DNA from 2 places in the Epilithonimonas sp. genome. Region 2 is predicted to be linked to the other one. Evidence: riboswitches for the same ligand, from Rfam matches in the RefSeq annotation. Region 2 holds a riboswitch; the other holds the start of a gene.
What was found. A riboswitch is a leader RNA that binds a small molecule or an ion and turns the genes downstream of it on or off. The one in region 2 is predicted to bind cobalamin.

Region 1: another riboswitch for cobalamin. It lies ahead of AC00Y6_RS01745 (TonB-dependent receptor plug domain-containing protein); the one in region 2 lies ahead of AC00Y6_RS05345 (TonB-dependent receptor plug domain-containing protein).

The regions. Positions count from the first base shown of each region.
Region 1 covers NZ_JBWEYV010000001.1:403,422-406,836, reverse strand. The annotation lists gene AC00Y6_RS01745 (TonB-dependent receptor plug domain-containing protein) at 1-1,457, opposite strand, end outside; cobalamin riboswitch at 1,555-1,746, opposite strand; gene mutY (A/G-specific adenine glycosylase) at 1,775-2,833, opposite strand; gene AC00Y6_RS01735 (HU family DNA-binding protein) at 2,881-3,171, shown strand; gene AC00Y6_RS01730 (Rne/Rng family ribonuclease) at 3,407-3,415, shown strand, end outside.
Region 2 covers NZ_JBWEYV010000005.1:67,405-70,819, reverse strand. The annotation lists gene AC00Y6_RS05345 (TonB-dependent receptor plug domain-containing protein) at 1-1,819, opposite strand, end outside; cobalamin riboswitch at 1,930-2,113, opposite strand; gene AC00Y6_RS05340 (acyl-CoA thioesterase) at 2,228-2,617, opposite strand; gene AC00Y6_RS05335 (cysteine-rich CWC family protein) at 2,683-2,925, opposite strand; gene metE (5-methyltetrahydropteroyltriglutamate--homocysteine S-methyltransferase) at 2,929-3,415, opposite strand, start outside.

The DNA of each region.
Region 1 (3,415 bases), on a different contig from region 2:
GTTTGGTAGGCGAAAACGTCCTTCTCATTTCTTAGAAAAAGACTACCGTTAATTACAAAAGATTTTGAAGCGTTACCAATACTTAAGTCTATCTCGTGGCTTTGGTTGGTTTCTGGTTTTAGATCAGCATTCGGCAGTATGTATGGCAGAGATCCGTAGTTTTGATAAAGCGTGGGTGCAATAAAAGCCGTAGCGTAAGAATATCCTATTTTGAAAAACACAGTTTCGTTCCCGCCCAAATAGTAAGGATTGATGGAGTAAACCCAGTGATTACCAAATTTAGAATTATCCGTCATCCTGGCGCCTGCATCTAAATTAAATCCGTTGTAATTAACGTTGAATTTTGCAAAAGCATCAAAATTGTTGATTTTTGTATCCTTTTCTATAAGAACGTCCTGCATGGCAGAAGCGCCCCATGGTAAAGATTGCGATCCCATTTTTTGATTCTCATATTGTAAGCCAACTGTAAAGTTGAAATAGTCGTTTACTTTATAGAAATTATATAACTCCGAGAAAAGATTTTTTCCGGTATAGGAAAACTGATCATTATATTGCCCAGTGTAAAAATTTTGCCCCAATCGGTCTGTCCCAGACAGTCGAGAGTTAAATACAATTTGCCCATTATTATATTTATAACCGGCATTTAGCCCGCCAAAGAACTGTTTGTCATTTCCCCTGTATAAACCGTCTGTAAAAGCTCCCGCATCATATTTGTATAAGTTGTGGTTCCATCCACCGGAAAGGTTGATGTTGAAAGTCCCATTATTATATCCAAGATTTGCAGATAGATTTTGTTTCTCCCAGCCGTCTTTGTCAAAGTTTTCATTGCCTTCGGCAGCAGATATGCCCTGTGATTTTTCATTAAAGGCATTAAGCTGATAACTGAAATTATTTATTTTTCCTTTTAGGTTTCCACTCTGGGCAAACGTGTTGAAAGATCCGCCTCTTGCAGAGATAAGTCCTTCAATTTTCTTTTGAGCGTCTTTTTTTGTTTTGATATCAATGACGGACACAGTAGCATTGGAGCCATATAGGACGGATGACGCACCATTAAGGATTTCTATGCTTTCTACATTTTCAAGTGCAATAAGGCGCAGATCCGAGACGGTGTAATCATTGCCTGTAACATCTTTTAGAGGGATTCCGTCTAATAAAATTAGCACATTGGCGCTTTTACCACCACGTATCTTCATAGATTTTGGTTCCGACTGATTGTTGAAGTTTCCTACAATCTGGAAGCCCGCAACCTGATCAAGCACATCATTAAGTGTCTGTCCTTTGAAGTTCTCTAAATCTCTTTCTGTGAAAAGTTTAATGTTTTTCCCAGTTTTGTAAAGTTGTTGTGGCATTTTGGAGGCGATGGTTACCTCTTCTATAGGGGTTTCTTCGGCTTGTTGCGCATATACCGTGGCTCCGGTCAACAGCATTGCTCCCGCAAAAAATAACGTTTTGTTCATTAATTGATAACTTTAATTTATAAAAAAACCGGAGAAATAAACTGAAAATATAAATGAGCAAGTCATATGGAATCAGGCTTTTCCTCCGAAAGCGTTTTATTCAAAATAATATTTGGCAGGTCTCCTGACTTTCGCTGATTTGTGCCTTCTCATCCTTCTGTGGTGGACAATGGCTGTGTTACAAAATCATTTTTTTTGCGATCTACAGTTGCGGGGACAGTCGGAGAATTGCACTCCGTTCCCATTTTAATCCGAAAAATAATCCGGAACCAAATTCTTTGCAAATATAATCAACTTTGTACAAAACATAAGGTGTTTTAGAATGATAGTTTTCCCGTCTCGGGAATAGAGATTTTTTTGTAATAATTTTCTAGTGGTTTTGGGAAAGATTTTTCATCCGCCAATTTTTCATTCACGATTATGAAATGATTATCCGAAGCGAATTTTTCTAAAGCTTTTTTCGATTCCAGTCCAATCGTGTTGATTTCTATCGTCATATTTTTATGTGTCAGCTTGTGATTGATGATTTTCGAATTGATAATTAATTCTTCCCATTCTGCCGGAACCGAAGTCGGAAATTCATAAAGTTTCTTCCAGATAAAATCATTTCCTCTCTGTTTGATGAGAAATTGGTTTTGAAATTTGATGAAGTAATATTTCAAACTCAGATCCGTGACTTTTGCTTTCTTGCTTTTAACTGGATAATCCGTTATTGTGCCAGTGATGAAAGCGTTACAGTCATCATTCACGGGGCAGTCTTGGCATAATGGGTTTTTGGGTTTGCAAATCTCGGAGCCCAGATCCATAATAGCCTGATTAAACTCTCCTGGTTTGTCATCAGGCATCATGCGCATTGCTAAATCCGAAAAATATTGAAACGCTTTCGAATTGGAAATGTCAAAATTGTCAGCAAAAATCCTTGAGAGGACGCGGTAGAAATTACCATCCACAGCCGGAACCTTTTCCTCGTAACAGATGCTGGCAATGGCAGCCGCGGTATATTTTCCAACACCTTTTAAGTTGAGGATCTCATGGTAATTTTTTGGGAATTCTCCCTCGTATTCTTCTACAATCTGATGTGCTGCCTTATGCAGGTTGATGGCTCTGCTGTAATAGCCAAGGCCTTTCCAATAGAGTAGAACTTCATCTTCGGTAGCGTTATGAAGCGCTTTAACTGTGGGAAAACGGTCAATAAATCTAAGATAATGTCCAAGGCCTTGTTTCACTTGGGTCTGCTGCAAGACAATTTCGCTGATCCATATATTATAAGGGAGTCTATTTTCTCTCCACGGGAGGGGTCTGGCATTATGATCGTACCACTTTATAAGCTTTTTTCCAATGTGAAGAAAATCAGCATTTTGTTTGTTAGTTTTCAAAAATATGTTTTATATTTGCACACCAAAAATATAAAGAATTTTAGAAAATGACAAAGGCAGAATTGGTAAATACCATCTCGAACAAGCTGGGAGTGGAAAAGAATGATACACAGAAGGTTATCGAAGCTTTTATGCAGGAAATAAGAACGTCTATGTATAACGGGGACAACGTATACCTTAGAGGTTTTGGTTCTTTTATCATCAAAACCAGAGCCGCTAAAACCGGTAGAAACATATCTAAGAATACGGCGATAGAGATCCCTGCTCACAACATCCCTGCTTTTAAACCTTCAAAAACTTTTGTAGAAAAGGTTAAAACCAAAGTTGCAGTTAAATAATAAGTTAAATATTAACCATAATAAAAATATATAAATTATGCCAAGCGGAAAAAAAAGAAAAAGACACAAGGTAGCAACTCACAAGAGAAAGAAAAGGAGAAGAGCAAACAGACATAAGAAGAAATAATTTTCTGCACTTACTAAGTCTTATACATACAAATATAGTTGGTCTTTTGCCAACTATATTTTTGTTTTATATTTACAACCTAATCTTAATAAAACCTTTTATGAAGTTATGAAGAAA
Region 2 (3,415 bases):
AACGCTCACCCACGTAAACAAAGCTGTAATTGAAAGACCAGTCTTTATAATCCGACATTAATGAAAAAGTCCCGGAATGCCACGGTGTGTAAGGGATTTGATGTCCAAAATAAGACTCGCCCCGGTCCGTAAAATCCTGGGCGCTTTGGTAGGTATAACTCAATAAAGGCTTTAGTTTTACTTTTCCCAAATCCAGTTCTGCCTGTACATTCACATCTGTCCCGATAATTTCTACCTGCCCCAGGTTAATCATTGTCCATCGGAACATACTGCCGTTCGGGGCAGCGATAATCTTGTCTTTAACTTTGTTAAAGTAACCATCTACTTTGGCATAAAACCCTTTAAAAATAGAGTGGTTGTAAAATTTCTGATACGTGAAACCAAAATTGTATTGCTTGGCATATTCTGGTTTCAGGGCGGTGTTTCCAATAATCGTGTAATACAGATCATTGAAGGTCGGCATCCTGAACATATTTTTATAGAATGCCCTTAAAGTAAAATCTTTGGAAAGCTGATAACTCAAAAAAACAGCAGGTGTCCATTCATTTTTATCTGGCGACTTGGTATTCATTGCCACGTCTTCTGTAACAAAAGTCCCCAATACGCTTCCCAAAAATTTCAGTCGTTTCCATTGGTAAGTTGTCGCCAAAGCGAGTAAAGATGTATATCTTACAGGAAAAGAAAAATTATAAATCCCCGTTCCGTACGCATCCAGGTTATTATACTGGAAATCTGCATTGGCACTCAAATCCCAGTTTGGCGTGATAGAGTAGAGGTTGGAAGAGGAGAGATAAACTTCCCTTTGGATATAAGAATTATCGACACGCAAAACCCTGGAGCTTTTAACGGTGTCCATAAAACGGGTATAATCGTAAGCAAATTTCGCTTTAAACTGTGTTTCTAATTTTGGGAATATTTTTTTTACAAAATTGGCCTGAACAAAATAGTTCTCGTCTCTCATTCGTTGGCCTTTTTCTCCAAATCCGTTATTAACAACAGGTGCAGGAATTCCTCTATCCGAAATATAGCCATATCCACGAACATTCCAGCTGCCGTTGTTCAGTGTGCCATAAAGTGTGGTTTCAAACCGTTTGGCTTTGATATCGGAGTCGAACCTTTTGGCTATCGTATCATTAGCAATTTCGCCATCGGGGTATTTTTTATAGTAACGGTATTTGTAAACGCCGTTACTCTGTATGAATTCTGAACTGAAACTCGCTGAAACCGCTTCCGAAATCTTCTGCTCTAGCCGGAAGGAAGGGTTGAAAAGTTCAATAGAGGAATTTTTAAGCCGTAACGTAAGATTGGTTTTTCGCTTATTTTTAAAAGAAGGAACTTTTGGCTGTAGATAAATCGAACCGGAAGAGCCAAAGTCCTTGGCAGGTTGGAAAATATCAGATTTTTGCCCGTTATACAATGATATGGCCTCCATATCATCCAACGAAAAACGCCCTAAATCTACCAGCCCGTTCTGGGCATTGCCCAACTGTATTCCATCATAGAAAACGCCCACATGCTGGCTGCCCATACTTCTGATATTAATGGTTTTTAGACCGCCAATTCCGCCATAATCTTTGATCTGGATACCCGAGAAATAACGAAGTGCATCGGCAACAGAATGGCTGTTGAGTTTTTGTAATTCTTCACCAGACAAGGTCTGTGCAGGTAGAATTTCTTTAAAATTCTTTTTGTAAACGCTGACCGGGAAAATTTGTCGTTCCTTTATCGTGTCTTTTGACTGGGAAAAACATAAGGATGAAGTGGTCACAAATATTGCAACAACGGCTTTATAAATCCGGAAAAAGAATTGTGTCACCATTAGCTCTGTCGAATAATGATGACGCTAATGGAGATAAGAAAGCAATGACAAAGCGCAATACAGGCTGCACAGAATCATTGTTGTCCTAAGCTTTATTCCACGAAAGCGTCAAACGTTAAAATGGCCTGGCAGGTCTTCTGACTTACTTCATTTTTGAAATCCTTCCCATTAAAAAACAGTGGATATAATTTTCAAAAACCTTTTACGAAGCTTACAGCAGCGGGTCTGTCCCGGATTTTCACCGGATTCCCTTTTAAGTGCTTGTTACGGCGCACCAGATGGCAGCAAATATAGATAAAATAATTGGGATAAAAATCGAGGTATTAAAAGCTGGTCGTTCTTCGCAAGAGACCAATCTTCAACTTTCTGTCTAAGGGATCGTCTTCACCATAATTGTTGCTGATTTTTTTAAAGATGGCAAACGGCAACGGGTTGTTTATTTTCGTCAATGGCCACAAAAGTGAAGTCGCCATGAACTGCTTTTTCGCGGTGCTCCGAGTACATTTGCTCAATAAAAATTTCAACGCTTACTTTCAGGCTTTTTGTCCCGATATGGGTGATACGGCCAATGAGTTCTATAATGGTTCCCGCTGGAATGGGCTTTTTAAAATCGATTTTGTCACTGCTGACGGTAACTACGGTTTGCCGGGTAAATCGCGTGGCGGTGATAAACGCTACCTCATCCATCATCTGCATGGCAGTTCCGCCAAAAAGCGTGTCATAATGATTGGTGGTATTGGGAAATACGGCTTTAAATATCCGGGTTTCTGATTGTTGTATTTTTTCTTCTGTTGTCATTGTTTTTGGGTTTGGATAAACCTCACAGGTTTTCGAGACCTGCGAGGTGATGTTAATAGTAGCGGTTAAGATTTATAAAATAGACCCAAAATGCGCTTCATTTTATCCTGTAATAGCTGCCGGTGATAGACTGCTTTCAGTTCCTTCATGCATTGGGCACAAAGACAGTCCTCGTATTGCAACTGGATAAACTCAAGTTCTTCATGCGTTAGTCGTATAGTGGAACATTGGCAAAGCATAATCGAACCGGCTTTACATTCAAAAGCGGTGTGGCATCTTGGGCAGTATTTTTCTTCGTGTTGAGGCAAATCTTAATGCACTTGATTGTTCAGGTTTTCCGCTTTCACGTAGTGCGACCGCGCTTCCTTTGCCGCGGCAACCATGGCAATCAATGCTTTTTCGGTTTCTTCCCAGTGTCTGGTTTTCAATCCGCAATCAGGATTCACCCAAAGCTGGTCAGCGGGTATTACATGTTCGGCTTTTCTTAACAAATCAGTCATCTCTTCTTGGGACGGGACCCTCGGCGAGTGAATATCATAAACACCAGGACCAATCTCGTTTGGATATTTGAAATCAGCAAAAGCACTTAGTAGTTCCATTTGAGAGCGCGAACATTCAATCGTGATGACATCGGCATCCATATCGGCTATATTTTGGATAATATCATTGAATTCCGAATAACACATGTGTGTATGAATCTGAGTAGAATCTTCCACGCCGCTTGCTGAAATACGGAAACTTTCTACCGCCCATTTCAGATAATTCTGCCATTCTGCTTTTCTAAGTGGCAATCCTTCG